Regions from separate parts of the Mesorhizobium sp. M0715 genome, predicted to be linked through region 3. Evidence: predicted binding sites of a transcription regulator. Region 3 holds the regulator's gene; each other region holds the start of a gene.

Region 1 (10,515 bases), on a different contig from region 3:
CCCCATCTGGCTCGCCATTCTGGTGACGCTGCTGGTCGGCGTCGCCATCGGCATGTTCCACGGCTTCGGCATCGTCAAGATGGGCCTGCCGCCCTTCATCATCACGCTGGCAACGCTGACCTCGCTGCGCGGCATCGGCCTTTTGATGACCAACGGCAATTCGATCAACATCAACAGCGACACCTTCACCGCCTTCTCGCGCAATTCCTTCATCGGCATCCCCAACCTGTTCTGGATGGTGATCCTGGTCGGCATTCCGGCCTATATTTTCCTGCACCACAGCCGCTGGGGCCGATACCTGTTTTCGGTCGGCTCCAACGCCGAGGCCTCGCGCCTGTCCGGCGTCAATGTCCAGCGCACCATCTACATGGCCTACACGCTGTCGGGCCTGTGCGCCGCCTTTGTCGGCGTGCTGCTGGCGGCCCGCATCGGCATCGGCAACCCGACGCAGGCCGAGGGCTGGGAGCTGCAGGCGATCGCGTCTTCGGTCATCGGCGGCACCTCGCTGTTCGGCGCCGTCGGCTCGGTGCATGGGCCGCTGCTCGGCGCCTTCATCCTGGCCACCATCAACAACGGCGCCAACCTGCTCAACGTCAACTCGTTCTGGCAGCGCATCATCACTGGCGCGCTGATCATCATCATCGTCTACTTCGACGGCCTGCGCCGCCGCGGCAAGTAGCGATCCCGCAATCAACCGCCGGCCCGCCACACCAACGGGCCGGCGATTTCATGACTGGATTAGCGCATGAAAGCCGTCCTCTGCCGTTCGCCCGGCGATCTTGTCCTTGAAGACCGGCCCGCACCAGAGGCACCGCCTCCCGGCTGGGCGCTGGTGGCGGTCAGCCATGTCGGCATCTGCGGCACCGACTACCACATTTTCGAGGGCAAGCACCCATTCCTCGCCTATCCCCGCATCATGGGCCATGAGGTGTCGGGAACGATCCTCGAGACCGGCGACGGCGTCGATCTTGCCGTTGGCGAGCCGGTCGTCATCAACCCCTATCTTTCCTGCGGCAAGTGCATCGCCTGCTGGCACGGCAAGCCGAATTGCTGCGTCAGGATCGAGGTGCTGGGCGTGCATCGCGACGGCGCCATGTGCGAACGGATCCTGGTGCCGGCGCAAAATCTCTATCCGGCCAACGGCCTGTCGCTGGCCGACGCCGCCGCAGTCGAGTTCCTGGCCATCGGAGCGCATGCCGTGCGGCGCGCTCGCGCCGACCCTGGCGCCCGCACGCTGGTCATCGGCGCTGGCCCGATCGGGCTCGGTACCGCCATCTTCGCCCGCATCGCCGGGCTCGACGTGACGCTGCTCGACATGAGCAGTGAAAGGCTCGCCTTCGCCGCGAACGAGCTTGGTTTCCAGACCCTCGACGGCTCGCGCGGCGCGGTGCCCGATCTGGTCAAGGGAGCGACATCAGGCGAAGGCTTCGATGTCGTCTTCGACGCCACCGGCAACACCCAATCGGTGCAGTCGGCTTTCGCCCATGTCGCGCATGGCGGAACGCTGGTGCTGGTCTCCGTCGTCAAGGACGACATCAGCTTTTCCGATCCGGAATTCCACAAGCGCGAGATGACGCTGATCGGCAGCCGCAACGCGCTGCGCGCCGACTTCGATCACGTCGCCGCCTCGATCCGCAACGGCGCCGTGCCCCTGGCCAAGCTCGTCACACACCGCACCACACTCGCCGGCACGCCGCGCGATCTCGCCCGCTGGGCACACGAGAAATCCGGCCTGATCAAGGCTGTGATCGAGGTCGGATAGAGGCGCCTGTTCGACACGAATTCGGAGATCGTTGAGCGCCCAACTTGGTAGATCTGATGCTTTGGCGACTAGCCGCAACATCCATCGCTTCGTCATCCTATGGCGGAGCGAGGAGCGAAGCGACGCGGCGCAGACCATAGGATCCATGCCGTGACCTGAGAGCGTTGCTTCGGTGCAGAATTCTGCGCCGCTGCGCTCTTCGCCCGAGATCGCGGCATGGATCCTTGGGTCTCCGCGACGGAGCTGCGCTCCTGCTTCGCCCAAGGATGACGACGTTAGCTACAGCGCCGACAGCTTCAGCTCCACCCGCTCGGCCGGGAAGCGCGACTCGGAAAACTGGATCGGCTGGCCGTCCGGCGTGACGTTGACGGCAACCGTGACCAGCACGATGGCGCCCGGCAGCAGGTCGAGGTCGGCAAGGTCCGCCGCATCGGCATGGCGCGCCGACAGCACGGTCGATTGCCGGAGATAGTCGTCGATGCCGAAACGCGCCAGCGATGCGGTGATCGAGCCGGTTTGCGCCATCGCGGCATCGATGCCGGCAAAGCGCCGGGCCTCGAACCAGCCGGCAGCACGCGACACCGGCCGTCCGTCGGCTTCGCCGCGCGTTTCCAACCGGATCACATCGGCTCCCCTGGCAAGGCCAAGGCCCTCGGCAACGCGCTGGCTGGCCGGCTCGATCGACGAGGCGAGCAGGACGATGTGCCGTTCCGTCGTTTGCCCTTGCAGCCCTGTCGAAAAGCGTGTGCGCGCGCCGATCGGATAGGACAGCCGCTTGCGCGACAGTACGAAGGTGCCGCGCCCCTGCTCGGCCCGCAGCACGCCTTCCCTTACAAGGGCCGATATGGCGCTGCGCACCGTGTGACGGTTGACGCCATAGCGTTCTGCCAGCGCCACCTCCGGCGGCAACGCTGCATTCTCCGTGAAATCGCCGATGGCGATCGCATGCAGGATCTTGTCGGCGATCTGCCGCCACAGCGAAACGCCACTGCGCCGCTCGATGCTGTCCGCTGCCAGCCGCCCGACTATCATTGCCCCAACCTTCCAGCGCCCAGTCTTATATCGCTGTCATCCACCCGTCATGGACACGCGTTAGATAATAGGTATAATTTGTATAGTTGTCTATATCAATAGACAAATTGACAAAGAGGAATGCTGCTGATGCGAGGACAGGAAGCCCGCGACCAGGCCGAGCGCAAGGCCGCCATGGCGACACTGGCGCAATCCAGCGGCGATGACATCGTCCGGCTCTGGAATGAAGCCGGATTGCCTTCGGAAGCAGAACTGCTGCGCGGCCCCGAGACCGGGCTGGTCACCGTGCGCGGCCGCATCGGCGGCGGCGGCGCGCCCTTCAACGTCGGCGAGGCGACCGTCACCCGCGCCACCGTCCGGCTGCCCTCCGGGCAGGTCGGACATTGCTATGCGCTTGGCCGCGACAAGCAGAAGGCGAAGCTGGCGGCCATCGCCGACGCGCTGTGGCAGGACCCTGCCCGCCGCAATGAAGTCGAGACCGGACTGATAGCGCCCCTGCGGTCGGCTCTGACCGCAGCGCATGAAAAACGCCGCGCCGAGACGGCGGCAACGAAGGTGGATTTCTTCACCATGGTTCGCGGAGAAGACTGATGGACATTGCAGCGCAATCGATAGAGGGCGGTTTCGCCGATCCGGTCTTCAATGCCCAGACGGTGTTCCGCGCCGTCATGGACGCAATGGCGCGGCCAGGCAGCGTGCAGCCGCTGCCGGCCTTCGCCCGCCCGCCGGCGCCGCTCTCGGCGGCCGCCGGCGCCATCGCACTGGCGCTGTGCGATAACGACACCCCGCTCTGGCTCGACCAGACCCTGCAAGCTTCCACCGCGATCAGACCCTGGCTTGGGTTCCACACCGGCGCGCCATTGGCCAACACACCGGCCGATGCGCATTTCGCCTTCATCGCGGCCCCGGCCGAGATGATGTCGCTCGATGGTTTTTCGCAGGGCACCCAGGACTATCCCGACCGTTCGACCACGCTGATCCTGCAAGTCGGCGATCTCGTGTCCGGCACGCCGCTGTTGCTCGAAGGTCCCGGCATCGAAACCAGCGCCACGATCGCGCCGGCACAGATGCCGCGCCATTTCGTCGAGCAGTGGAAGCAGAACATCAAGCGCTTTCCCAGAGGCGTCGACATCATACTCGCCACATCAGATGGCATTGCCTGCCTGCCGCGCACGACGCGCATCAAGACAATGGAGGCGTAAAAAATGTATGTCGCGGTAAAAGGTGGCGAAGCCGCAATCGCCAACGCCCACAGCCTGCTTGCCGACCGCCGACGCGGCGACCGTTCGGTGCCGGCCCTTCGCCTCGACCAGATCGTCGAGCAGCTGGCGCTCGGCGTGGATCGGGTGATGAGCGAAGGCTCGCTCTACGACCGTGAGTTGGCGGCACTCGCAATCGTCCAGGCGCGCGGCGACCTGATCGAGGCGATCTTCCTGGTGCGCGCCTATCGCACCACGCTGCCGCGCTTCGGCTACACCAGGCCCATCGACACCGCCGGAATGCTGGTCGAGCGGCGCGTGTCGGCGACCTATAAGGACCTGCCCGGCGGCCAATTGCTCGGGCCCACATTCGACTACACCCACCGGCTGCTCGATCCCGAGCTTGCCGCCGGCGCCGACGTCGCCGAGCCCTTGCGGCGCGAGACGGAAGCGCAAGCCATGCCGCGCGTATCGGCGATCCTCGCCCGCGAAGGCTTGATCGAACCGGACGGCGACATGCCGCAGGACCATGTCCCCGGCGACATCACCCGCGAGCCGCTGGAATTCCCGATGGCGCGCGACATCCGCCTGCAGGCGCTGTCACGCGGCGACGAGGGCTTTTTGCTGGCGCTCGGCTATTCCACCCAGCGCGGCTATGCCCGCAACCATCCCTTCGTCGGCGAGATCCGCATCGGCGAGGTCGAGCTTGAGCTCGACGTGCCCGAACTGCCCTTCGCTGTCCCGCTCGGCACTGTCCGCGTCACCGAATGCCAGATGGTCAACCAGTTCAAAGGCTCAGCCAAGGCGCCGCCGCAGTTCACCCGCGGCTACGGCCTGGTCTTCGGCCAGAGCGAGCGCAAGGCGATGGCGATGGCGCTTTGCGACCGGGCGCTGCGCGCCTCCGAACTCGGCGAGGATGTCGTCGCCGCCGCGCAGGACGAGGAGTTCGTCATTTCGCATTCCGACAACGTCCAGGCGACCGGCTTCGTCGAACATCTGAAGCTGCCGCACTATGTCGACTTCCAGGCCGAACTCGACCTCGTGCGCCGCATGCGCGCCGAATACGACGCCCGCGGAAATGCCGACATGCTGGAAGACAAGAAGGAGGCGGCGGAATGAGCCTAGTCGCCCGACCCGCCATCACCGCCACCGCTGTCGTGCGAATGGTCGCCATGCCCGCCACTGTAGCCGCCGCCGATGCCAACGCTCTCGCCATGCGCGCCTTCCCTGGCTGCGGGAAAAACCATTCTTCGGAGGATAAACGCGACCACGCCGACGAACGCCAGCAGCAGAATTCCGATATGCAGCCAAGCGGTCTGGGTCATCCGATTTCGCCCCTGTTTCCGCGTCCTGGACGCCAATTCAATAGCACAATGTGGATGTGATCGCCATGACCGACATCGCCACCTACAACTTCGCCTATCTCGACGAGCAGACCAAAAGGATGATCCGCCGGGCGATCCTCAAGGGCATCGCCATTCCCGGCTACCAGGTGCCGTTCGCCTCGCGCGAAATGCCGATGCCCTATGGCTGGGGCACCGGCGGCGTCCAGGTCACCGCTTCAATCATCGGCCCCGATGATGTCTTGAAGGTGATCGACCAGGGTGCCGACGACACCACCAACGCAGTCTCGATCCGTGCCTTCTTCAAGAAGGTCGCCAACGTCGCGGTGACCACCGACACAGCCAGCGCCACCATCATCCAGACCCGTCACCGCATCCCCGAGCGTCCGCTGACGGCGGGCCAGGTGCTTGTTTATCAGGTGCCTATCCCTGAGCCGCTGCGCTTCCTTGAACCGCGAGAGACCGAAACGCGCAAGATGCATGCGCTGGAGGAATACGGCCTCATGCATGTCAAGCTCTACGAGGACATCGCCAAACACGGCCGCATCGCCACCACCTATGCCTATCCGGTCAAGGTCGAGGGCCGCTATGTGATGGACCCGTCGCCGACGCCGAAATTCGACAATCCCAAGATGCATCGCTCACCGGCGCTGCAGCTGTTCGGCGCCGGCCGCGAAAAGCGCATCTATGCGGTGCCGCCGTTCACCGACGTGGTCAGCCTCGACTTCGAGGATCATCCGTTCGAGGTGCAGACCTTCGACCAGCCCTGCGCGCTGTGCGCGGCCGAGAATGTCTATCTCGACGAGGTCATCCTCGACGACCATGGCGGCCACATGTTCGTCTGCTCGGACACAGACCATTGCGAGAAGCGGCGCAACGCCCCTACCTCCCCCTTGTGGGGAGGTCGCGCCGAAGGCGCGGGGGGTCTTGACCAATCTACGGCCCACTCAACCCCCACCCCGGCGCTGCGCGCCGACCCTCCCCACAAGGGGGAGGGTAAGGAGAAGCAATGACCGACGAACCGCTGCTGCGCGTCTCGGCACTTTCCAAATTCTACGGCTCGCGCGTCGGCTGCGACAACGTCTCCTTCGACCTGTGGCCGGGCGAAGTCCTGGCTGTGGTCGGCGAGTCCGGCTCCGGCAAGACGACATTGCTCAACTGCCTGTCGACGCGGCTGCTGCCCTCCTCCGGCACCGCCAGCTACCGCATGCGCGATGGCCAGTTCCGCGAACTCTACCGCATGAGTGAGGCCGAGCGCCGCTTCCTGATGCGCACCGACTGGGGGTTTGTCCACCAAAACCCGGCCGACGGCCTGCGCATGACGGTATCGGCCGGCGCCAATGTCGGCGAGCGGCTGATGGCGGTCGGCGACCGCCACTACGGCAAGATCCGCGCCACCGCGGTCGACTGGCTGTCGCGCGTCGAGATCGACGAGGACCGCATCGACGACGAACCGCGCGCCTTTTCCGGCGGGATGCGCCAGCGCCTGCAGATCGCCCGCAACCTCGTCACCGGCCCGCGTCTGGTGTTCATGGACGAACCGACCGGCGGCCTCGATGTCTCGGTCCAGGCGCGCCTGCTCGATCTGTTGCGCGGGCTGGTCACCGATCTCGGCCTGGCGGCCATCGTCGTCACCCATGACCTTGCCGTGGCGCGGCTGTTGTCGCAGCGCATGATGGTGATGAAGGACGGCCGCGTCGTCGAAAGCGGCCTCACCGACCGCGTGCTCGACGACCCGCGCGCGCCCTACACCCAGTTGCTCGTTTCCTCGATTCTGCAGGTTTGACGATGAAGTCTCAAAGCGCGTGTTCGCGAAACCTTGGCGCGAGGCACCCCCCTCTGGCCTGCCGGCCATCTCCCCCGCAAGGAGGGAGATCGGCTGTCCCTGCTGCGTTCACCAATTACCAAGGCTGCAAGAAAAGCGCCGCGAGTGAAGCTGCCAATCTCCACCCTTGCGGGGGAGATGGCCGGCAGGCCAGAGGGGGGTGCCTCGCGCCGACACCTCGCAAACACCCGCTTCGAGATTTCACCGTTATTCCGCACATGCAATTCCATTGGCCAGAGGGGGGTGCTGGCCCGCAAACCAACAGCGATTGGAGGACCTTCTGATGCCGACGCCCCTCGTTGTCTCAGACGTCGCCAAGAGCTTCACCATGCATCTGCGCGACGGCATCAAATTGCCTGTTATCGCCGGTGTCTCGTTCTCGATCAGGGCCGGCGAATGCACCGTGCTCGGCGGCCCGTCCGGTGCCGGCAAGAGCTCGATCCTGAAGATGCTCTACGGCAACTACGCCGTCGACGAAGGCCAGATCATCGTCAGCCACGATGACGGGCTGATCGACCTCGCCACTGCCAGCCCGCGCACCGTGCTTGCCGTGCGCCGGCAAACGATCGGCTATGTCAGCCAATTCCTGCGCACCGTGCCGCGCGTTTCGGCGCTGGATGTCGTCGCCGAACCGCTGGTCGAGCGCGGCGAGGATCGCGAGATTGCCCGCGGCAAGGCACGCGCCTTGCTGGCGCAGCTCAACCTGCCGGAGAAACTCTGGGCATTGCCACCTGCGACCTTCTCCGGTGGCGAGCAGCAGCGCGTCAACATCGCACGCGGCTTCATCACCGAGCATCCGATCCTGCTGCTCGACGAGCCGACCGCCTCGCTCGACGCCAAAAACCGCGATGTCGTGATTGAACTCATCGCCGCCAAGAAGGCGGCTGATGTCGCGCTGCTCGGCATCTTCCATGACCACGACGTACGCGAGGCGGTTGCCGACCGCATCATCGACGTCACCGCTTTCGCTCCCGGAAAAATCGCCGCATGACCAGGAAATTGTCCGAGACGCCGCTGGTCCATCCGACGGCGGATGTGCAGAATTCGACGCTCGGCCGCTGGACCGAGATCGCCGACCGCAGCCGGGTGTCGGAAAGCGAGCTTGGCGACTATTCCTACATGATGCAGGACTGCGCCGTCTGGTGCGCGACGATCGGCAAGTTCGCCAACATCGCCGCCAGCGTGCGCATCAACGCCACCAACCACCCGACCTGGCGGCCAACGCTGCACCATTTCACCTATCGCGCCTCGGACTACTGGGACGACGCCGAGCACGAGACAGAATTCTTCGCCCAGCGTCGCGCCAGGCGAGTCACCATCGGCCACGACACCTGGCTCGGCCACGGCTCGACCATCCTGCCCGGCGTCACCGTCGGTGACGGCGCGGCGATCGGCGCCGGAGCCGTCGTCTCGAAGGACGTCGCCCCCTACACCATCGTCGCCGGCGTGCCGGCCAAACCGATCCGTGAGCGCTTCGACCGCCGCACCGCCGACCGTTATCAGGCGCTTGCCTGGTGGGACTGGGATCATGCCAGGCTGCGCGCTTCGCTCGACGATTTCCGGGAACTATCGGCCGAGGCCTTCCTGGAAAAATACGAAGGATAATTCTTCACATCATCGTCATGGCAGCCACATGGCAGGACCTGTTCGATGACTCTCTCAAGCTTTTTCGAGCAGCAGGCTCCCGTGATCGAAATCAAAACTCCCGCCTTCTGCGGCTTCAGGGACATGGAGCACTTCGAGGACCTGCTGGCCCTGGGCCGGCCATAACTCCACACCTGTGGAGCGTAACAAAACTGACATCACCGCGACACGGCAGGTTCATGTGGCTGCGTTAGGCGAGTGCCTGACGATCAATATGGTCCAGACTGGAACCTGCCCCATGTCAGCAAATTCCGCCACGCTCGAAATCCGCGGTGTCAGCCGCCGATTTGGTAAGAACACCGCCGTCAGCGACATCAACATTGCGATCCCGCAGGGTCAGATGGTTGGCATTATCGGCCGTTCGGGCGCCGGCAAATCGACCCTTCTTCGCATGATCAACCGTCTCATCGATCCCAGCCAGGGATCGATCTTTTTTGACGGCGCCGAGGTTTCCCAGTTGCGCGGCTCGCCGCTGCGGCGCTGGCAGCGTGACTGCGCCATGATCTTCCAGCAGTTCAACCTGGTGCCGCGCCTCGACGTGCTGACCAACGTGCTGCTCGGCAAGCTGAACCACCGTTCGACCATCACCAACCTGTTCGGCATGTTCTCGCGCGCCGAATGCGCCGAGGCGGTCGCGGCACTCGAGCGGCTCGACATTGCCCGCATCGCGCTGCAGCCCGCAGGCACCTTGTCGGGCGGCCAGCAGCAGCGCGTCGCCATTGCCCGCGCCATGATGCAGCAGCCCAAAGTGATCCTCGCCGACGAGCCGATCGCCTCGCTCGACCCGCTCAACGCCAAGGTGGTGATGGATTCGCTGCAGGACATCAATCTGCGCGACGGCATCACCGTCGTCACCAATCTTCACACGCTGGACACCGCCCGCACCTACTGCAACCGCATCATCGGCATGGCCGCCGGCAAGGTCGTCTTCGACGGCCCGCCGGAAGAACTCAACCGCGAGGCCGTGCGTCTCGTCTACGGCGCCGACAGCAATGGCCAGGAAATCTCCGAGGCCATCACCTCGACCAGCGTTGCCTTCAGCCGAAAGATCGCCGCATCCGCCGGACCGCTCGAGCCCGCATTCCCGGGATACTGAGAGCGGCCTGGATCGACAGCCCGCGTCAAGGGCACCTGTCAAAATCGAGAACGCTGCCGGCGCGGGGCCGGAACCTACAGGAGAGATTACAGATGTTCAGGAAGATGGTTTTCAGCGCCGTTTCGGTGCTCGCCATGGCGACCAGCATGGCCCAGGCCGCCGACATGAAGGAATTTCGCGTCGGCATCCTCGGCGGCGAAAACGAAACCGACCGGCTGCGCAACTACCAGTGCCTCGCCGACCATCTGAAGGCCGAATTCGGCTTCGAAAAGGTTTCGCTGTTCCCCGCCGCCGACTATGACGGCGTCATCCAGGGCCTGCTTGGCGGCACGCTCGACTTCGCCGAACTCGGCGCTTCCGGCTACGCCAGCATCGCTCTCAAGGACCCGAAGGCGGTCACCCCGATCCTCACCACCCAGCAGACCGACGGCGCCACCGGCTACTATTCGATCGGTCTGGCGCTGAAATCCTCGGGGATCACCGATATCAAGTCGGCCAAGGGCAAGAAGCTCGGCTACGCCGATCCGGATTCGACCTCCGGCTATCTGATCCCGCTGACCCAGATCCCGAAGGACACCGGCGCTTCGAACGAAACCTTCTTCGCTTCGACCCAG
Region 2 (10,515 bases), on a different contig from region 3:
CGTCTCGCGCCAACGCACGCGGCCGGTTATCTGTTCGACCAGGCGGCGGGCGATCTCGTCCGGATCGCTGGTCGGGCTAACCGTGACATTGGATAGGACGGGAACCACCGGCGAATTCTTTGTCACGCCGGCCAGGGCTTCCCGCATGACGTCGGCCGCGGGCGCCATCAGCGCGGAGTGGAAAGGCGCGGAAACCTGCAGCATCAGCGCTCGCTTGGCGCCCTTTTCCGTGCACAGTTTCGCCGCCAGTTCGACCGCAGCCTTGGTTCCGGAAATAACCAGCTGACCGCCGCCATTGTCGTTGGCGATCTGACAGACCGACCCTTTGGATGCCTCGGTGCAGGCTGCTTCGACATCGGCCTGTTCCAATCCGATGATCGCCGCCATGGCGCCCTCGCCGGCCGGCACCGCCGCCTGCATGGCATTGCCGCGTATGCGCAGCAACCGGGCGGCATCGGCAACCGAAACGAAGCCAGCAGCGGCCAACGCCGAATATTCGCCCAGCGAATGACCGGCGACATAGGTGACCTTGCCTTTCAGCGAGAAGCCGCGCGATTCCAGCGCCCGGACCACGGCCAGGGACACCGCCATCAGTGCCGGCTGCGCGTTTGCGGTCAGCGTCAACGCCTCTTCCGGCCCTTCCCAGATCAGCTTCGACAAGTTCTCACCAAGTGCGTCGTCGACTTCCTGGAAGACCCTGCGCGCTTCGGGGAAGGCGTCGGCGAGATCCTTGCCCATGCCGACCGCCTGGCTGCCTTGTCCGGGAAAGGTGAATGCGACGGCCATGCGAGGGCTCCCAAGGGCTGGTTTTGCTTGCCTGAAGACGGGTTTTTCTTGCCTGTGAGGCATGGCGGGGCGCCAAGTCAAGCCCGGTTCGACCCTGCCCGACGGCCGCCTCATCCGCCGAGTGCCTGTTCCGAAAGGCTTTTTGGCGATCACTCCTGATGAAAACCGCTCACGATTCGTTTGCTGGCTCTTCTTATTTTGGCCACAGGCGCTAGCTTTGCGTGACAATTCCATGACAATCGAGTGACGTGTTTGTCGCTGGGTGGGGAAGTTTAAGTGGCAAAGAGTTACAAACGCGCCGGCAAGCCCGCGCCACAGTTCCTGGAAGACGACCCCTCCACCGGCTATCTGCCGGGCAGGAGATGGCCGGTCGTGCGCTATGGGCTTGTCAGCCTGGCGATCGCGGCCGTCCTGGTGTTTGCGATCGAACTGATCGTGCGCGGCGATTTTGCTGGCACCGTCTCCTTCTTCCTGCAGCCGCTGAAGCCCGGCTGGACCACCATCGTCGTCTTCGCGCTGATCCTGATCGGCCTCGATGCGGTGCTCGGCCGCAGCCATCAGAGCCTGATGATCGTCGCGCCGCTGACGCTATCCCTTGCCTTCGTCGGCCACCAGAAGTCGCATTATCTCGGCGATCCGCTCTATCCCACCGATTTCCTCTATGCCCGCCAGATCTTCGCGCTGCTGCCGCTTTTGGTGCGCGACCGGCCGATGACCGCGCTCGCCATGGTCGTCGGCATCGTCGCCGGCCTGTCACTGCTCGTCTACGGCTGGCGGCTGTGGCGCCGCAAGGTTCCCGCGCTCAGCCGCAAGGGCCGCCTTGCCCGGCTGACGCTGGCCGTGCCGCTGCTCGCCTTCTTCGTTTCGATCATGGACTACGCCACCTTCTCCTGGACCAGGGACCGGCTGCAGATCATCCCGATCATGTGGGACCAGAAGGAAAACTATGCCTCCAACGGTTTTGCGCTGGCCTTCGCCCTCAATGTGCCGATGGCGCATGTCTCGGCGCCGCCAGGCTATACCGACAAAGCGATCGCGGCGATCGGCAGACCTGATGTAACCGCCTCGGTGCCGGCCGAGAAGCCCGACATCATCATCGTCATGAGCGAATCCTTCTGGGATCCGACCAAGCTGCCCGGCGTCACCATCACGCCCGATCCGATCCCCAACGTGCGGGCGCTGCGCTCGGGCTCGATGTTCTCGCCGGAATTCGGCGGCATGACCGCCAACATCGAGTTCGAGGCCCTGACCGGCTTTTCCAACGCCTTCCTGCCGGCCGGCAGCATCCCCTATCAGCAATATGTGCGCACGCCGACGCCTTCGCTGGCAACCTTCCTGAAGAGCCAGGGTTACCGGGCGCGCGCCATCCATCCCGGCACCAACTGGTTCTGGAACCGTGGCGCGGTCTACGCCGATTTCGGCTTCAACGACTTCAAGTCGGAAGAGACGCTGCCGCCCATGCAAAAGCGCGGGCCGCTGGCATCGGACGCGGCGATGACCGACGAGATCATCAGCGAGGCCGACGCCAGCGACGAGCCAGTGTTCTTCTTTGCCGTCAGCCTGCAAAACCACGGTCCTTACGAGCCGAACCGCTATTACAATCCGACGCATACGGTGAAGGCGCCGATCAGCCAATGGGCGCGCGAATCGCTGCTTAGCTATGCCGAGGGTTCAGCCGATGCGGATCGCGGCCTTGAACGCCTGGTCGAATGGGCGAAGAAACGCTCCCGTCCCACCGTGATCGCCTTCTTCGGCGATCATCTGCCGCCGCTGGGGCCGGTCTACGTCGAAACCGGCTTCCTCAAGGACAATGTCGCGCCGCGCAAGGAACCGTCGCCCGAGGCCGCCCTCGAACACCACGAGACGCCGCTGGTCATCTGGTCGAACCGCACCGGACCGGCTGAGCACATGGGTGCCGTCAGCCCAGCCTTCCTGCCCTATCATATCCTGAAAACGGCCGGGATCAGCCATCCCTACTACACCGGCTTCCTGGGCGAGATGAGCGAACGCTACCGTGTCGTCGACCGCAATCTTCTGCTGACGCCGGCTGGCGAAGCCACGCCCGATTGGGCGCGACAAAAGGAGATCGATCCGGCGATCCGCGATTTCCGCCTGCTGCAGTACGATATGATGTTCGGCAAACGCCACGCGGCACCCGACTTCTTCCCCGAAACGGTCGACAAGATTGTCGCCGCCCATACGAGTTGAGACCGCCTTTAGTTCGTCAATTGCAGCTTTGAGAACTTGTTGGCAATCTGCTGGAAGACGTCCGGCAATTTGGTCGGATCGTTGACTGCATAATAGCCGCTCGGATCAGAGGCGCAGGCGCTGTAAAGCGCACGGTTGGCTGCGGTGTCGGACTGCAGCACCATGGTGTAGATCTGCACGCCCTGGTCCTTCAATTGGGTGCAGACGCTTTTGGTCCAGCCATCGACGTTGCGTGCCGCCGTCGTCTGGTTATCCGATCCGAAACGACCGCCGGCCAGATAGCCATATGATGTGTAGTCAGACTTCGTCGGCTGTTGGCTGGCGCCATAGACGACGTTCTCACCGTCGGTGAGCAACAGCACGATCTTGCTGATGCCGGGCGTCTTCCACGGCGCTCCATCGGTGTAGGGCGCGGCGGGCGACAGCACCCGCATACCCCATGACAGGCCCTCGGAGACATTGGTGCCCGAACCGTTCCACTCGGTCATCTGACTGGCTGCCTTGCGCAGCTTGTCGAAATCGTCGGTCAGGGCGACCACCGGGGTCGGACACGCACGGTTCGGGCCGATAGTGATGGGAGAGCCGGTCTCGGTGATGAGTTCCTTGGCGGGCGCAACATATTTGGCGATCTTTTCCCTGGCAGCCCTGTCATCGGGTGACAAAAGGTCGATGAGGTTGCCGAGCAGGTTGCTGAGATCGATGCCCAGAATGTTGATGCCCGACTGGGCAAGCCTGGTTTTGTCGCTGACATCGTTGAGGTAGGAGTTGTTGTAGTATTTGTCCGAATTGCCATAGGCGCCAGACGGCTTTTGGGCGTCTTCGGGATCGTCCGGCGCAAAGTACGGCACGAACAGCGTGTCGGGCTTGGCCGTGTCGGGTGGCGTGTCGGAGATATTGTAAGCGCCTGGCCGCGCCTCGACACAACCCTTCCATCCGGTGCCATTCCATCCGGCATCGGTCCATCCGGTCTTCTTGAGCTGTTTGAAAAGCGCCATGTGGTTCGGTCGCTTGCCGTCGATGACGGGAAAATTGACGCCGTTGGTCGAGGACTTGCCGTCCATGTCGATCCAGGACGGATCGAAGCCGTCGCCATTGACGTTGACAGCGGTTACGAAAGGAACCAGCGAGGCGCGGATCTTGCGCGTCGGCGATTTCGCCGCTTCGAGCGTGTCGAGCAACGATTTTGTCGCCGTCCTCAACGCCGTCATGCGCGCGCCGGCCATCGAGCCGGTGTTGTCCAGCACCAGCACGACTTCGAGCTGGTTGTTCGATTCGACCGCCGAGGCATCGACGACGATGCGCTTGCTGTCGCCGAACAGGAAGGCGAAGTTGAGATTGACGTCCGCCGAGGCAACCGCCTTTGTCTTGACGAAGTTGACGCCCTTGTCGACAGTCAACGTCGCCTGCGCATTGCCGAGCTCGCCATGACCGACGATGTTGGCTTGGAAATAGCGGTTGAAAGCGTCATTGCGGGTGATGTCGAGATCGCCAAGGTGCGAGGAAGCAAGGTTTGCCGAATCGAGAGCGTTCTGCAAATTGCTCTTGGCCCGCATAAGGGTCGAGACATCGGTTGCGAAAGCGACTGCTGTCAGGATGACCGGCAAACCCAGTGCCAGCACAAGCGTGAAATTGCCGCTCTTCGAGCGCCAGAATTTGTCGAGAAGCATCCTTACCCCCGGAAATGCTTGCCGCTTTTGTGCGGTCGTCCGGGCTTTTGCGCCTTCCATGATGAATCGACCGTTGACGGCTGGGCTTCAACTCCACACAACCTTCTAGTGTGGTTAAGACGTGGTTCCCGGAAACCACAACTTCCGCCGTTGCTGCTCCCCGATCGTCACGTGGGACACACGGGAATGCCGCTTGCCCTTGCTTTACGGTCGGATTGCTATATAGACGCCCGCAATCTGCCGGTCCTTGCTGGGGGCTGAACGGAGGGCCGGAGGTTTTTTAGAACCTTCGTGTGAAGCCGGAAGTGCTTCCGCCTCCCGTGTCTCCGCTCTCGACCGTCTCGTTATGCTCCTTTCTTCCCCCTGCCCCTTCGAGGGTTTGCGGGTCAGAGAAGTTGCAGAGGCTTTTGCCGCCGGGAACCGGGAGAGAAACGAAGAAAGGCATAAGACATAATGGCTCTTTACGAACATGTGTTTCTTGCCCGGCAGGACCTCTCGCAGCAGCAGGTCGATGCTCTTGTCGAACAGTACAAGGGTGTCATCTCCGCGAATGGCGGGTCCGTCGGCCGGGTCGAGAATTGGGGACTGAAGTCCCTCACCTACCGGGTCAACAAGAACCGGAAGGCTTACTACACGCTGATGGACCTGAATTGCCCAGCGGCCGCGCTCAACGAGATGGAGCGCCAGATGGGCCTGTCCGAAGACGTGCTGCGCTTCCTGACCATCAAGGTCGAGGCGCATGAGGAAGGCCCGTCGGCCATGATGCAGAAGCGCGAAGAGCGCTCGGAACGCGGCGGCTTCGGCGACCGCGACCGTGGCGATCGTGGCCCGCGCTCGTTCGGCGACCGTGATCGCGGCGACCGTGGCGATCGTCCGCCGCGCTCGTTCGGCGACGCCGGTGCCGATCGTGGTCCGCGCCGTCCGCGCGAAGGCTTTGAAGGGGGTGCAGAATAATGGTCGACATCAATCAGATCCCGACCCGGCGCCCGTTCCATCGCCGCCGCAAGACCTGCCCGTTCTCAGGCGCCAACGCGCCCAAGATCGACTACAAGGACGTGCGTCTCCTGCAGCGCTACATTTCCGAGCGCGGCAAGATCGTGCCGTCGCGCATCACCGCCGTCAGCCAGAAGAAGCAGCGCGAACTCGCCAAGGCAATCAAGCGCGCCCGCTTCCTCGGCCTGCTGCCCTACGTGGTTCGCTAATAGCGTCAATGCGGGCGGCTCGCCGCCCGCTCCTCTCCCACGGCGACGGGCGCCGCAGGGTTGGACATCAAATCCCGGGTTGAGGTCAAAAACCTCTAACTGCCGCGACAGGCAGGACAGCGACACCAGCGCCCCCGGGCGCTCAAGCTTCCTGACCTGTTCCAGAGACATTCGGCGTCGATCTCATCGATTGATTGGCGCCCAACCGAAGGAACAAAACCATGGACGTCATTCTTCTCGAACGCGTTTCCCGCCTCGGCCAGATGGGCGACACCGTCAAGGTCAAGGACGGCTTTGCCCGTAACTTCCTGCTGCCGCAGGGCAAGGCGCTGCGCGCCAACGAAGCCAACAAGAAGAAGTTCGAAGGCCAGCGCGCCCAACTCGAAGCCCGTAACCTCGAGCGCAAGTCGGAAGCGGCCCAGATCGCCGAAAAGCTCGACGGCAAGAGCTTCATCGCCGTCCGCTCCGCCGGCGAAACCGGGCAGCTTTACGGTTCCGTTTCGACCCGCGACATCGCCGATCTGCTGACGGCGGAAGGTTTCTCGATCAACCGCAACCAGATCCTGCTCAACCAGCCGATCAAGACCATCGGTGTCACCAATGTGGCGATCGCGCTGCATCCGGAAGTCGAGGTCACCGTCACGCTCAACATCGCCCGCACGGCCGACGAAGCCGAGCGCCAGGCCAAGGGCGAGACACTGACCACTGCCGAAGCCATCTATGGCGACGACATCAACGACAACGCCCGGCCGGAGAACTTCTTCGATCCGAACACCGAGTTCGAGGGCGGCGAAGACAACGCCTGATCACACTTCGCAAGACGATTGGAGCCATGGGCTGATCACGACTTAAAGCCAAGCTCCGATCACTTTGCCGTCATCCAGCCATGCTGGACCAATGCCCGGGTCTCTCGCCCGGGCATTTTTGTGCCAAATGGAACTTTTCGAACCCCTATATATTGTTGCAGACTATGGCGTAGCGCGTCCTTTGGCCGCGCAAAGCACGCTGTGCAACTTTGGTTCGGCGCAAGACCCCCGGCGAAATCGATACCGATTTTCGCGGTCACGCGCCAAGGCAGCCTGTCTGGCCGAGAGGGGACATTTGGTCATGAATATTCTGTTGAAGCGCGTTCTCGACCGCCTGGTGCGCACCGGCAATCTCAAGGTGACCGGCCCCAAGGGCTCGGCTGTGATTTTCGGCGACGGCAGCGGCGAACCGGTGCACATGCATATCAAGACGGCGCATGCCGAGCGCGCCATCACCTTCGATCCGATGCTGGCAGTGCCAGAGTCCTACATGGACGGCGAACTCGACATCCTCGAAGGCGGCGTGCTGGGCGTGATGCGCATCGCCTTCCAGAATATGGGCAGCGGCGGCATCGACGCCACCTGGTCGAAGGCCATCGAAGGGCTGCGCCACGCCTTCCGCCGCCTGCAGCAGATCAACACCGCCTCGCGCTCGCGCCGCAACGTGCAGCGCCACTACGATTTGTCGGGCGACCTCTACCGGCTCTTCCTTGACCAGGACATGCAGTATTCCTGCGCCTATTTCGAGCAGCCGGACATGACGCTGGACGAAGCGCAGGCCGCCAAGAAGCGCCACATCGCCGCCAAGCTCCGGCTGAAAGCCGGCCAGACGGTGCTCGACATCGGCTCCGGCTGGGGCGGGCTTGGCCTCTACCTCGCCAAAGCGTTCGACGTCGACGTGCAGGGCGTGACGCTGTCGACCGAGCAGCATGGCGTCGCCACCGACCGGGCGCACGCGCAAGGGCTGGAAAGCCGCGTGCATTTCGAGCTCAAGGACTACCGCGAACTCAACGAGCGTTTCGATCGCATCGTCTCGGTCGGCATGTTCGAGCATGTCGGCGTCAACCACTACCGTACGTTCTTCGACAAGAGCGCGACGCTGCTCAAGCCCGATGGCGTGATGCTGTTGCACACGATCGGTCGTTCCGGCGTGCCGTGGGCGACCAGCGCATTCATCCGCAAATACATCTTCCCGGGCGGCTATATCCCTTCGCTCTCGGAAGTCATGCCGGCGATCGAAAAGTCGGGCCTGGTCGTCACCGACGTCGAGATCCTGCGGCTCCACTATGCCGATACGCTGAAGCACTGGGGCGAGCGCTTCGCTGCCAACCGCGACAAGGCCAAGGCGATCTATGACGAGCGCTTCTGCCGCATGTGGGAATTCTATCTGGCGGCCTCGGAAGCCGCCTTCCGCTGGCAGGACCTGGTCATCTTCCAGATCCAGATCACCAAGAAGAACGATACGCTGCCGATGTCGCGCGACTACATGGCCAAATGCGAAAAGGCGCTCGAGATGCGCGATATGGGGCATCGTGAAACGGCTCCCGTCAAAAAGAGTCCGACCGCCAAGCCGGCTCGTCGCCGCAAGGTTGCGGACCAGGAATAGCATTGCCGCTTGCCATTGCCGGCGCCTGCACTGAAAAAGGTCCCGTGACCGTCGCGGGACCTTTTTCATGACCTACGTCCTCTATGCCGCCGCCGCTCTGGCCGAGATCGCCGGCTGCTTTTCGTTCTGGGCCTGGTGGCGGCTGGATAAGTCGCCGCTTTGGCTTCTTCCCGGCCTCGGCTCGCTTGCCCTGTTCGGCCTCCTGCTGGCGCTGGTCGACACGTCAGCCGCCGGTCGCGCCTACGCCGCCTATGGCGGCATCTACATTGCGGCATCGCTTGGCTGGCTGTGGCTGGTGGAGGACGTGCGCCCCGACCGCTGGGATTTTGCCGGCGCGGCGCTCTGCATTGCCGGCGCTTCCGTGATCCTTCTCGTCCCGCGGGGCGCGTGAGATGGAGTTGCCGGCATCCCTTCGCCAAGGTGTCGAGCGCTTGCTCGAAAACGTTCCGCTGGCTGTACTCAAACAAGCGGCAAAAACGCTGTCCGACCGTTATCGTGCCGAATTGCGCGACGGCCGTCTGCACATGGCCGAGGATCTGGCGGTGAAAGCCTATCTGGCGACGCGGCTGCCGGCGACCTATGCCGCGATCCGCACCAGTCTCGATGCGCTGAGCGATGCCAAGCCCGCCTTCCAACCCAAGAGCCTGCTCGATGTCGGCGCAGGTCCTGGTACTGCGCTTTGGGCCACGACTGAGCTGTGGCCCGATCTCGAACAGGCTGTGTTGTTCGAAGCCAGTGCGGCGGTACGCAAGGTCGGCGAGACACTTGCCGCCGGTGCGATTGCCGCCCAGACGAGGTGGCTGGCGGGTGATGCCACCATCGACCTTGCCGACCTCAAGTCGGCCGATCTGGTCACTTGCGCCTATGTGCTCGATGAAATCGCTCCCGCATCACTGCCGAAGCTCATCGACCGCCTCTGGCAACTCACCGCCGACACGCTGCTTGTGGTCGAGCCGGGCACCCCTGCCGGCTGGCAGCGCATCCTTGCCGTGCGCCGGCAGTTGATCGAGGCGGGCGCGCATGTGCTAGCGCCTTGCGCGCATCAGGCGCCCTGCCCGCTGATCCAGCCCGACTGGTGCCATTTTTCCCGCCGCGTCGCCCGCTCGCGCCTGCATCGGCTGGCCAAGGATGCCGACGTGCCGTGGGAAGACGAGAAGTTCATCTATGTCGCGGCTTCCCGAGAACGGCCCACTTCGCACCAGGCGCGGGTTCTTGCGCCGCCGAAATCCGGCTCCGGCAAGGTTCTGCTCAAGCTTTGCCAGGACGACGGTACCGCCGCCGAGCGCTTGTTCACCAAGCGCGACGGCGCCGACTTCAAGCTCGCCCGGCGGCTGGACTGGGGCGACAGGCTGGGTTCCGAATAGGCGGCAGTGGCGTTTCGAACCGCTCCGAAGAAAAATTCGGAGCGATGTCGAATCCAGGCCGTGCCGTTCGACCATTGGCGTTCTCGGATCTTTCGAGACGCCAAGAGTGTCAAACGGCATCAGCCAACAGGAGAGACGCAATGAGCTATATCGCAGGATTTGTCGCCGCGGTGCCCGCCGCCAACAAGGAAGCCTATCGCAAGCATGTCGCCAAGGCGGCATCGATGCTGAAGGAGTTCGGCACCACCCGGATGGTCGAGGGATGGGGCGACGACGTGCCCGGCGGCAAGATCACCGACTTCAAGGGAGCCGTGAAGGCAAAGCCGGATGAGGTCATCACCTTTTCGTGGCACGAATACGCGGACAAGGCGGCGGCGGACGCTGCCTATCAGACGATGATGAGCGACCCGCGCATGGCGGAGATCGGCGCGTCCATGCCCTTTGACGGCAAGCGCATGATCATCGGCGGTTTCACGCCGTTCATCGACCTGAACACGACCGGCAAGACCGGCTATATCGATGGCTCGCTGGTGCCGGTGCCGGCCGCCAACAAGCAAGCCTACCTTGCCGTGGCGGCGAAGCAGGCCGCGGTGATCAAGGAACATGGCGCAACCCGCGTCGTCGAGGCGTGGGGCGACGATGTTCCCGACGGCGAGATCACCGATTACCGCAGCGCCGTGAAAGCGACGGGCGATGAGGTTGTCGTCTATGCCTGGGTCGAATGGCCGTCGAAGCAGGTGCGTGACGACGCCTGGAAGAAGGTGATTGCCGATCCGCGCATGTATGCCGACACCATGCCCTACGACAACCAGCGCCGGGTCCACGGCGGCTTCGCACCGATCCTCGACGCCTGATCCCAAGAACCCTAGACAATCC
Region 3 (10,515 bases):
TGCCGCGCGCCATGCGCGACGGGTCGCTCGGCCTCGGCGCGACCCGCTCCGAGACGATCAAGCGGGTGATCCTGCCGGCTGCACTGCCCGGCATCGTCGGCGCCGTCCTGCTGACTGCCTCGCGCGCTATCGGCGAAACGATGATTGTCGTGCTGGCGGCGGGCGTCGCCGCCAACCTCACCATCAACCCGTTCGAGGCGATGACGACCATCACCGTCAAGATCGTCAACCAGCTCACCGGCGACCTCGAGTTCAATTCGCCGCAGACGCTGGTCGCCTTCGCGCTCGGCCTGACGCTGTTCGCGCTGACGTTGGTGATGAACATCGTCGCGCTCTACATCGTGCGCAAATATCGGGAGCAGTACGAATGACCGACATTTCCATGGATACGATGGTCAGGGCGGCGGCCCATCCGCGCCGCGACATCGGCCTGAAGGCCCGTTACGCTGCCGAGCGCCGATTCCGCATCTATGGCGTCGTGGCGATTTCCGTAGGCCTGGCGTTCCTGGCAATCATGCTGATCACCATCGTCTCGAAAGGCTACACCGCCTTCTGGCAGACGACGGTATCACTGCCGATCTCGTTCGACGAGAAGGTGATCGATCCTTCCGGCAAACGCGCAACCGATCCGAGCGTTCTGATCAAGGCGAATTATCCCAAGCTCGCCGAAAACGCGCTGGTGGCCAAGCTCGGCATCAATCCCGACGATAAGCCGGCGATCAAGCAGCTCAAGGGCTTCCTGTCGGAAGGCGCCCGCGTCCAGTTGCGCGACATCGTTGCCGCCGATCCGTCCGTGATCGGCACGACGCGCGACGTCAACATCCTCGCCGCCGCCAATCTCGACTCGGCTTTCAAGGGTCAGATCGACCTCAGCGTCGAGGAAGCGCGACGCAAGGTCTCGGACCAGCAGATCACCTGGATGAACAAGCTCAAGGCCGAGGGCGCGATGGCCGAGCACTTCAACAGCGGCCTGTTCACCTACGGCGCCTCCAGCCGCCCGGAAACCTCGGGCATGGGCGTGGCGATCATCGGCTCGTTTTATATGATGGTGATCGTGTTGCTGCTGGCGCTGCCGATCGGCGTCGCCGCCTCCATCTATCTGGAGGAGTTCGCCAAGAAGAACCGTTTTACCGACCTTATCGAGGTCAACATCAACAATCTGGCCGCAGTGCCGTCAATCGTCTTCGGCTTGCTCGGCCTCGCGGTGTTCATCAATTTCCTGGGCATGCCGCGCTCTGCCGCCTTCGTCGGCGGCCTGGTGCTGACGCTGATGACGCTGCCGACGATCATCATCGCGACGCGAGCCGCACTTGCAGCGGTGCCGCCGTCGATCCGCTCGGCAGCTCTCGGTCTTGGCGCCTCCAAGATGCAGATGGTGTTCCAGCACATCCTGCCGCTTGCCGCGCCCGGCATCCTCACCGGCACCATCATCGGTCTGGCGCGTGCGCTCGGCGAAACCGCGCCTCTGCTGCTGATCGGCATGGTCGCCTTCGTCGCCGATCCACCGACGACGCCTTTCGATCCGGCCACCGCGCTGCCGGTGCAGATCTATATGTGGGCGAACGAGGCCGAACGCGCCTTCGTCGAGCGTATGTCCGGCGCCATCATCATCCTGCTCGTCTTCCTCATGGCCATGAACATCACCGCGATCGTGCTTCGGCGTCGGTTCGAGCGGCGCTGGTAGAAAAAAGGCATCTTGGTATGAACATCATGACCGAACAGTCCCTTGAAAACGCAGTGGGCGACAAGATGAAGTCGAACGAAGTAATCAAAATGCGCGGCGACAAGGTCGGCGTGTTCTATGGCGAGAAGCAGGCGCTGTTCGACGTCGATCTCGACGTCCGCCTGAACCAGGTGACGGCGCTGATCGGCCCCTCCGGCTGCGGCAAGTCCACCTTCCTGCGCTGCCTCAACCGCATGAACGACACCATCGATTCAGCACGGGTAACCGGCAAGATAACGCTCGACGAAGAAGACATCTACGACAAGAACATCGATGTCGTCGAACTCAGGGCGCGCGTCGGCATGGTGTTCCAGAAACCCAATCCGTTCCCCAAATCGATCTACGAGAACGTTGCCTATGGTCCGCGCATCCACGGATTGGCCAAGCGCAAGGCCGACATGGACCAGATCGTAGAGTCGAGCCTGAAGAAGGCGGCGATCTGGAACGAGGTCAAGGACCGTTTGCAAGAACCTGGCACGGGTCTTTCCGGTGGCCAGCAGCAGCGTCTGTGCATTGCACGCGCCATCGCCGTGTCACCCGAGGTGATCCTGATGGACGAACCGTGTTCGGCGCTCGACCCGATCGCCACCGCTCGCGTCGAGGAACTGATCGACGAACTGCGTCAGAACTATACCATCGTCATCGTCACCCATTCGATGCAGCAGGCAGCGCGCGTGTCGCAGCGCACCGCGATGTTCCATCTAGGCTATCTGGTCGAGGAGGGCGCCACCGACAAGATGTTCACCACCCCCGACGACAAACGCACCCAGGACTACATCACCGGCCGGTTCGGCTGAGCTCAGGCATACGAGGGACGAAGATCATGGGTGAACATACCGTCGCATCTTTCGATGAGGATCTGGAGCAGATCAGCCAGCTGATCCGCGACATGGGCGATCTCGCCCGCTCGATGGTCAGTGGCTCGACCAGGGCTTTGCTCAATTCGGACAATGCGCTGGCGCAGCGCGTGGTTTCCGATGATGCCATCATGGATGCACGCCAGCGCGAGCTGGACGATCGCGCCATCACGCTGATCGCCAAGCGCCAGCCAATGGCCAACGATCTGCGTGCGGTGGTCGGTTCGATCCGCATGGCCGGCGACCTTGAGCGCATCGGCGACCTTGCCAAGAACATCGCCAAGCGCGTCGGCACTGTCGGGCTGAGTGTCACGCCGCACGACCTTTCGCATTCGATCGACGCGATGGCGCAACTGGTGCTGATCCAGGTGCAGGGGGTCGTCGACGAGTACGCCGCCGCCGACCCGGCAGCGCTTGCCACGCTCAGAAACAATGACGAACGCATCGACGTCAAATACACCTCGGTGTTCCGCGAGCTGCTGACCTACATGATGGAAGATCCCCGCAACATCACGGCGTGCACGCACCTGTTGTTCTGCGCCAAGAACCTCGAGCGGATCGGCGACCACGTGACCAACATCGCCGAAAATGCCTACTATGTTTTGACCGGCACGCAGCTGCCAGCCAATCGTCCGAAGCAGGACGAGACGGCAATGTCCGCGCCAGCGGCATAACAGGGGTGACCAGCCGATGATCGCACCACGCATCATGGTGGTGGAGGATGAGGAGCCGCTAGGCGTGCTGCTCCGCTACAATCTTGAATCCGAAGGTTACCAGGTCGAGGTGGTGACGCGCGGCGACGAGGCCGAAATCCGGCTGCAGGAGAACGTTCCCGACCTTCTCGTGCTCGACTGGATGGTGCCGGCGGTTTCCGGCATCGAACTCTGCCGGCGCCTGCGAATGCGCCCAGAGACCGAGCGGCTGCCGATCATCATGCTGACCGCGCGAGGCGAGGAAAGCGACCGCGTGCGCGGCCTGTCGACCGGCGCCGACGACTATCTGGTCAAGCCGTTCTCGACGCCGGAGTTCATGGCCAGGGTCAAGGCGCTGCTGCGCCGGGCCAAGCCGGAAGTGCTGTCCAGCGTGCTAAAGGTCGGCGACATCGTGCTCGATCGCGAGTCGCACCGGGTCTATCGCAAGAAGAGCGAGATCCGGCTCGGGCCGACCGAATTCCGCCTGCTCGAATTCATGATGCGCCACCCCGGCCGCGTGTTCTCGCGCAGCCAGCTGCTCGACAATGTCTGGGGCGAGACGATTTACATCGACGAACGCACTGTCGACGTGCACGTCGGCCGGCTGCGCAAGGCGGTCAACAACGGCCGCATGCCTGATGTCATCCGCACCATCCGTGGGGCGGGTTACGCGATCAGGGAAGACTAGGTGGCTGTTCCGTCCCGATAGATCGTGACCGGGAAAACTCGATTAGCACGTGGTCGCCAACAGCCGCGAAGAGTGGAATGTTGCACTCGTCTCATCGATGGGGAGCGAGCACGTGACGCTTTGGCCCAAATGCGGTCATTCGAAACCTGATGAGGATGACCGCTCTTGGCGGTACGTCGCCATCTTGCCCGCAGACTCCGACCAGAAAGCCATGCAAGAATAAATTTGAGTTAACTTAGATATACGTTCGTTAAACGACGTGTGTTCTGCATAAATATACGATTTTACTAAATTGCTTCAATTTACATTGAGCCATCACCTCCTTATTCATTATCCGCCTTCCGATTATTGCGGTCTCGGATCGAATGACGATTCCGTGGAACGATCTCGTTCCTTGCAGCGTTGCTTTGGGAGCGGTCGCCGGACCTTTGACCAGGTCGGACACCATGAGGAAGGATTTCTGATGAGCACGGTCTTAAACGCCAAAGGCATCCCTCTTGCCTACACCGGCGCTTCCACTCATTGGTTCTCGGCCACCGGGTCTGGACCGGAACTGCATGGCACCTCCGGCAACGACTCCTTCTGGGGAGACACCGGCGTCACTGTCACGATCCACGGAGGCGCCGGCGACGACTACTATCATCTCTATTCCACCAACAACAAGGTGGTCGAGGATCCTGGGGCAGGGATCGACACGATCGACACATGGATGAGCTACAAGCTCCCTGACAATTTCGAGAACCTCGTCGTTACCGGCACCAACCGATTTGCGTTCGGAAATGCGTTGGACAACATCATCAAGGGCGGGTCAGGTCACCAGACGCTGGATGGCGGCAAGGGAAATGATGTCCTGATCGGCGGCGATGGCGCCGATACTTTCGCCATCTCCAAAGGTAATGGAAGCGATCTTATCTTCGATTTCGGTGCGACCGATGCGCTCCGCCTTAACGGCTACGATTTCACTTCGTTCGATGCCGTCCGTTCACAGATGGTCCAAGTGGAATCGAACGTGATGCTGAACCTCGGATCCGACGAAATCCTGGTGTTCAAGAATACGACCATCGACAAGCTGCAGCCCACCCAGTTCGAACTTCCGATAGACAAGTCCGCAATGACGCTGTCCTTCTCCGACGATTTCAACACGCTGAGCCTTCGGGACGGGCAGGACGGCACCTGGAATTCCAATTTCTGGTGGGGAGCGCCGAACGGCAGCACGTTGAGCAGCAATGGTGAGTTGCAGTGGTATATCGACGCCAATTATGGCCCGACGAGTTCGGTCCATCCGTTCAGCGTTGAGAACGGCGTCCTCACCATCACCGCCGCGCAGGCGCCGGAGGACATCAAGCCTCTGATCAACAACTACGAATACACCTCGGGGATCCTGACGACCCACGACACCTTCTCGCAAACCTACGGCTATTTCGAAATGCGGGCGGATCTTCCTGAAACAGCCGGAGCCTGGCCGGCGTTCTGGCTGCTTCCGGAGGACGGATCGTGGCCGCCGGAGCTGGACGTTGTCGAAACGCGCGGCCAGGACCCGAACACGCTCTACATGACGGCGCATTCCAATGAGACGGGAGCGCACACGAAGGTTTCGTCAACGGTGAACGTTGCGGATACCGACGGTTTCCACACCTATGGCCTGCTCTGGACGAAGGATGAGCTTGTCTGGACCTACGATGGTGTAAAGGTCGCTCAAGCAGCGACGCCGGCCGACATGCACGATCCCATGTATATGCTGGCCAATCTCGCGGTGGGCGGCATTGCCGGCCAGCCTCCTGACCATCTGGCTACGCCAGCGGAGATGAAGATCGACTACATCCGCGCCTATACGCTGGACGACCTGCAGCACCACCCCTTGGACATCGCCGGCGACCATTCGGTCTAAGCGACGCCCTTATGTTGGGGCCATGAGCCGTTAGGAGCGCGGGAATGATTGCACGGTCTGATCTGCGGGCAGTCTTGAGGCGCGCCATCGCCGATGTCGGTGTTTTTTCGTTCCTCATCAACATCCTGCTATTGGTGATCCCCCTTTATCTGTTGCAGGTCTATGACCGCGTCCTGCCTTCCTCCAGCGTCGAGACGCTTCTTTACCTCTCTGCTATCGCGGTTCTCGCACTCGCCTTTCTCGGTCTCCTCGATGCGGTCCGCTCCGTTTACACGCAGCGCGTTGCAGCCATTGTCGACAACAGACTGGGCGCGAGGACATTCGCCGTCTCGCTGGAGGCTAAGTACGCCGGGGGAGCAGCCCTGCCTCCACTGCGCGACCTTGCCTCGGTATGCGCCTTCATCAGGTCACGCGGCGCGGCGGTCTTGTTCGACCTGCCGTTTGCTCCGTTCTTCCTCGCCCTGCTGTACCTCATCCACCCTTTGCTGTTCTGGCTTACGCTGGCGGGATCTGGGCTGTTGCTTGCGATGGTCCTGGCAAATCAGTTTGCCATCGGCAAGAATGATGCCTTGTCGGCGGAACGCTCGGCTGTTGCCAGCCTGTCGGAGCAGGCCTTTGCCCGGAATGCGGAGACGCTGCGCGCCATGGGCATGATCCAAAACGCCGCGCGAGTGTGGGGAAGGCACGTGGCGGAGGCGCTAGTCCTGCATGACCGTTCGTCGATGGCCAACGCGATTTTCAGTGGAACGTCGCGAGCCGTACGCATGATGCTTCAGCTAGCAATACTGGGTGTCGGAGCATGGCTCGTGCTGCAAGGGAAGATGACGGCCGGCATGATCTTCGCGTCTTCCCTGGTGTCGTCCCGTGCGCTGCAGCCGCTCGACCAACTGATCGGGTCATGGCGGCAGATCGTCGACGCCAGACGATCGTGGAAGCGTTTGGACAAGGCGCTTTCCGCCCATCCGGCACATGCGCAAAAACTGACCTTGCCGGACCCGTCCGGCGAAATTGTCGTGCAGGGCCTCATCTTTGTCGCGCCGAACGCCACGCCAGGCACCGAACCCATCATCAAGAGACTGAACTTCCGCATCGGCGCAGGCGAAGCGGTGGCGATAATAGGTCCGAGCGGAGCCGGCAAGTCCACCCTGGCAAGATTGCTTGTCGGTGCGATTCAGGCAACCAGCGGCTGCGTCAGGATTGACGGCGCCGATCTCAGAACCTGGGACGAGAAGCAGCTTGGCCGGCATATCGGATATCTCGCTCAGGAGGTGGAGCTCTTTCCCGGATCGATCGCGGAAAATGTCGCCCGCTTTGAACCCGATGCGAATGACGCCTCTATCGTCGAGGCAGCAAAGAATGCCCGGGCGCATGAGCTGATACTGGAGCAGCGAGACGGCTATCAGACCAGAATAGGTTCGTCGGACAGAACACTGTCGGGCGGCGAACGCCAAAGGATCGGGCTGGCGCGCGCTTTTTACGGCAATCCGCATGTTCTCGTTCTGGATGAGCCCAGTACCCATCTCGACGGCAGCGGCGAAGCCGCGCTCGAAGAAGTGCTTGCCGCCGCGAAAGCGGCGGGCGTTACGACAATCGTGATAACGCACCGCCCTTCGGTCGCCGCAGCCTGCGACCGCGTGATGCTTCTACGCAGCGGAGTGATCGAAGCCTTCGGTCCAAGCGGCGACGTGATGCGGCAGCCGATCGCCGGCATCGGCCTTGCCCCACAGCGCAGCATGGCGGTGACAGGGTCTTTTGCAACGACGAACCGCGGCACCCCTCATAGTGTCCGCTTTGGATCGTAGAAGATGACAGCACAGAGCCTCGTCCGGGAAGGCACAGCACGCACCGACATTCGCCGGGTGGCATTCACCGGATACGCGGCAATGGCGATATTGGTGGGTTGCTTTGGCTATTGGGCGGTCAGTGCACCGTTGTCCGGCGCGGTCATCACGCAAGGCAAAATCTCGGCGACAGGCGGGAACATCCTCATCCAGCATCCCGAGGGCGGCATCATCCAAGAGTTGCTCGTCCATGAGGGTGATCGCGTGCAACAGGCCCAGGAACTGATCCTGCTGGATCGAACAGCCGCGCAAGCCGAACTCAACCGGCTGACGAGACAGTCGATCGCGTTGAAGGCCAGCGCTTCGCGGCTGGAGGCGGAACGCGACGGGTTGGATCGGCTTGCGCCAATCACAGAGGCTGCGCCAGCACCGTTCCAGCACAATTTCGAGGTCCTGGTTCAGGAACAGCGGAAGGAATTCAACGCCAGGCTCGCCCGATTTCGATCCGAACAATCGATCCTCAGGCAACGGGTTGCCATGCATCGCCAGTCTGTTGTCGGGTTGCAGGCCCAGAAACAGGCCATTCAGCAACAGGCCGAAGTCGTGAAGAAAGAACTGGGCATCAAGACCAGCCTTTTGGACAAGGGCCTCACCAATCGCACCGAATATTCGCAGCTTTTGCGTAGCGAGGCAGATCTCGTCGGGCAGGCAGGGGCGCTGGAGGCAAATCTTGCATCGGCCAACACCCAGATCGTCGAAGCGCAGGAGCAGATAGAGCGCCTGACCACGCAACGCGTGGAGGAAGCCCTGACGAAACTCGACGAGGTACGTTCTTCGCTGGCTGACATTGACGAACAGATGCGGGCATCCGAGGCAGTGCTGCGGCGGACGACGATCAAGGCGCCAGCGGCGGGCATCGTGGTATCGTCCACCTACAATTCCAAGGGCAGCGTGATTGCCCCCGGCGAGAAGATCATGGAGATTCTGCCTACGGCATCGGGCTTGATCGTCGATGCACGGCTGCCGCCGAAAGACATTGACCAGGTTCGTGTCGGCCAGCCGGCAAAACTGCGACTATCAGCGTTGAACATGCGGCTCACCCCTGAGATTTCAGCCATGGTGACACAGGTTTCCGCAGATCGGCTCATCGATCAGGCTACGCATGAACCCTATTTCCGCGCCAAGCTGAAGATTGCCGCCGACTTGCCGCCCGGAGTGAAAGCGGAGCAGCTTTACCCTGGAATGCCGGTAGAAGCGTTCATCGGCACCGGCGAACGGACCTTCTTCGAGTATCTCGTACGGCCGATGCGCGATTCCTTCGCGCGCGCTTTCACGGAGCGGTAGATGTTGCGGACCGCGCAATTTTGACCCTGGCCCTCACGCCACGCTCTTTCCGGCGCTCCCTCTCGCCTGCACGCCCGGCGCAAAAATCTCCTGATCGACGAAGATCAGTGCCCGCATGGCGCAGCCTTCGCGGATCAGTGGCAGTTCGTTCGGCTCTGTGTCGAAGGAAATCGATTTTGAGTGCTGGCCGCCGGCGGTCTGGGCAATCGCCTCGCGCAGTGCCGGCTCTATCAGGTCGAAGGCGGCCGCGCTGACGCCGACCATGGCAACGGGCGCCGGATCGATCAGCGCGAACAGGCTGCCGAGGCCGTAGCCGAGCGCTTCGCCGGCCTTGCGATAGGCTTCCCGTTCGGGTCCGTCACCTTCGCGGGCCGCGGCAGCCAGGGCGCGCATGTCGGCGTCGCTGACATCGGCGACGGGTTCTGCATCCTCGCCCATCTGCCTGGCGTTGCGCCAGATGGCGTAATTGCCCGCATAGGCTTCGACGCAGCCGCGCCGTCCGCAGCGACAGAGCGCGCCGTTCGGCCGATGGATCATGTGGCCGAATTCGCCGCCCGAAGAATGGGTGCCGGTGAACAATTCGCCCTTCAGCACCAGTCCCATGCCGATGCCGTGCGACAAAAGGATAGCGATGAAATCGTCGCGGTAACGATCGGGGTCGCGCCAGCGCAGCGCCACCGCCATCATGTTGCAGTCATTCTCCATTATGGCGGGGATGCCGAACGCGTCTTCGAATATGTCAGCGAAGGCGATGTCGGTGTGCGGCGTGATCGGCGACCACAGCATGGCGCGGGCACGGGTGTCGGTGATGCCCTGGATGGCCAGCGCGATGCGGGCGATGCTGCGCACGTCCAGGTCGGGATCTGCCAGGCGGCGCCGCACGATTGCCGTGCATTCACCGATCAGCGACTCGCGCGACATCGTCAGCGTGTCCAGCCGGCGCTGTTCCTCGGATACTACCTGGCCGGCATAGTCGATGACGGCGACGGAGAGGAAGTTCAGCGACAGCACCACGGTCATTACCGCGGCCGCTTCCGGATTGAGGCTGAGGCCGACCTGCGGCCGGCCGCGTTTGAGCGAGCCGGCCTCGCTCGGCTTGCTTTCGGTCAGGATGCCTTCGACGATCAAGTCGGAGGAAATCGCCGAGATGGTCGAATGGCTGAGGCTTGTGGTCGCGGCAATCTCGGTTCGCGACGGATGTCCGGCGCGGCGCACCGCCGCGATCACCATGGCGCGGTTGCGGCGGCGCAGATCGTCGTGGCGGATTCCGACCGACATGCTTTTTCAATCCTCCCGGTCGCCGCGGTTCTTCCTGCCCTGGAACGCTGTCGGTGACGCGGATAAATACTGGCAGAAGCCGCGCGCCCTGTCATTTATTTATTCCGGGGCTCGAAAAAAATTCGAAAGGCCATCAAAATCCATCAGATTCGATGTTGACAGCGTTCAGGCGTTGGCCCAGTGTTTTTTCGAGGCTCGAAAAAATAGGGCTTCTGTGCCGGCCCTCGGGTCAGTTTGGTCGCGCCATACGCGGCGCAGGGAGGA

Evidence for each region. Region 3 encodes PhoB, which activates phosphate uptake and scavenging genes when phosphate is short. Its sites were predicted from a motif close to TGTCATNNANCTGTCAT; they were not measured.
Region 1: a site for PhoB is predicted at 8,948-8,964, ahead of phnC (phosphonate ABC transporter ATP-binding protein). Genes of this name have one in related genera too.
Region 2: a site for PhoB is predicted at 1,008-1,024, ahead of NKI21_RS21455 (LTA synthase family protein). Genes of this name have one in related genera too.

Annotation. Positions count from the first base shown of each region.
Region 1 is NZ_JAMYPL010000020.1:128,709-139,223, forward strand. It holds gene NKI21_RS22725 (ABC transporter permease) at 1-679, shown strand, start outside; gene NKI21_RS22730 (zinc-binding alcohol dehydrogenase family protein) at 746-1,762, shown strand; gene phnF (phosphonate metabolism transcriptional regulator PhnF) at 2,042-2,791, opposite strand; gene phnG (phosphonate C-P lyase system protein PhnG) at 2,924-3,385, shown strand; gene phnH (phosphonate C-P lyase system protein PhnH) at 3,385-3,996, shown strand; gene NKI21_RS22750 (carbon-phosphorus lyase complex subunit) at 4,000-5,112, shown strand; gene NKI21_RS22755 (hypothetical protein) at 5,115-5,318, opposite strand; partial or broken gene NKI21_RS22760 (alpha-D-ribose 1-methylphosphonate 5-phosphate C-P-lyase PhnJ) at 5,384-6,211, shown strand; gene phnK (phosphonate C-P lyase system protein PhnK) at 6,346-7,122, shown strand; gene phnL (phosphonate C-P lyase system protein PhnL) at 7,445-8,152, shown strand; gene NKI21_RS22775 (DapH/DapD/GlmU-related protein) at 8,149-8,766, shown strand; gene phnC (phosphonate ABC transporter ATP-binding protein) at 9,044-9,901, shown strand; gene phnD (phosphonate ABC transporter substrate-binding protein) at 9,994-10,515, shown strand, end outside.
Region 2 is NZ_JAMYPL010000019.1:29,632-40,146, reverse strand. It holds gene fabD (ACP S-malonyltransferase) at 1-786, opposite strand, end outside; gene NKI21_RS21455 (LTA synthase family protein) at 1,063-2,994, shown strand; gene NKI21_RS21450 (pilus assembly protein TadG-related protein) at 3,003-4,661, opposite strand; gene rpsF (30S ribosomal protein S6) at 5,115-5,615, shown strand; gene rpsR (30S ribosomal protein S18) at 5,615-5,863, shown strand; gene rplI (50S ribosomal protein L9) at 6,085-6,669, shown strand; gene NKI21_RS21430 (cyclopropane fatty acid synthase) at 6,971-8,275, shown strand; gene NKI21_RS21425 (YnfA family protein) at 8,343-8,666, shown strand; gene NKI21_RS21420 (small ribosomal subunit Rsm22 family protein) at 8,668-9,639, shown strand; gene NKI21_RS21415 (DUF1428 domain-containing protein) at 9,780-10,493, shown strand.
Region 3 is NZ_JAMYPL010000017.1:73,225-83,739, reverse strand. It holds gene pstC (phosphate ABC transporter permease subunit PstC) at 1-371, shown strand, start outside; gene pstA (phosphate ABC transporter permease PstA) at 368-1,684, shown strand; gene pstB (phosphate ABC transporter ATP-binding protein PstB) at 1,702-2,520, shown strand; gene phoU (phosphate signaling complex protein PhoU) at 2,547-3,254, shown strand; gene phoB (phosphate regulon transcriptional regulator PhoB) at 3,271-3,960, shown strand; gene eglC (endo-1,3-1,4-beta-glycanase EglC) at 4,424-5,848, shown strand; gene NKI21_RS20170 (type I secretion system permease/ATPase) at 5,923-7,650, shown strand; gene NKI21_RS20165 (HlyD family type I secretion periplasmic adaptor subunit) at 7,654-8,973, shown strand; gene NKI21_RS20160 (ROK family protein) at 9,007-10,251, opposite strand.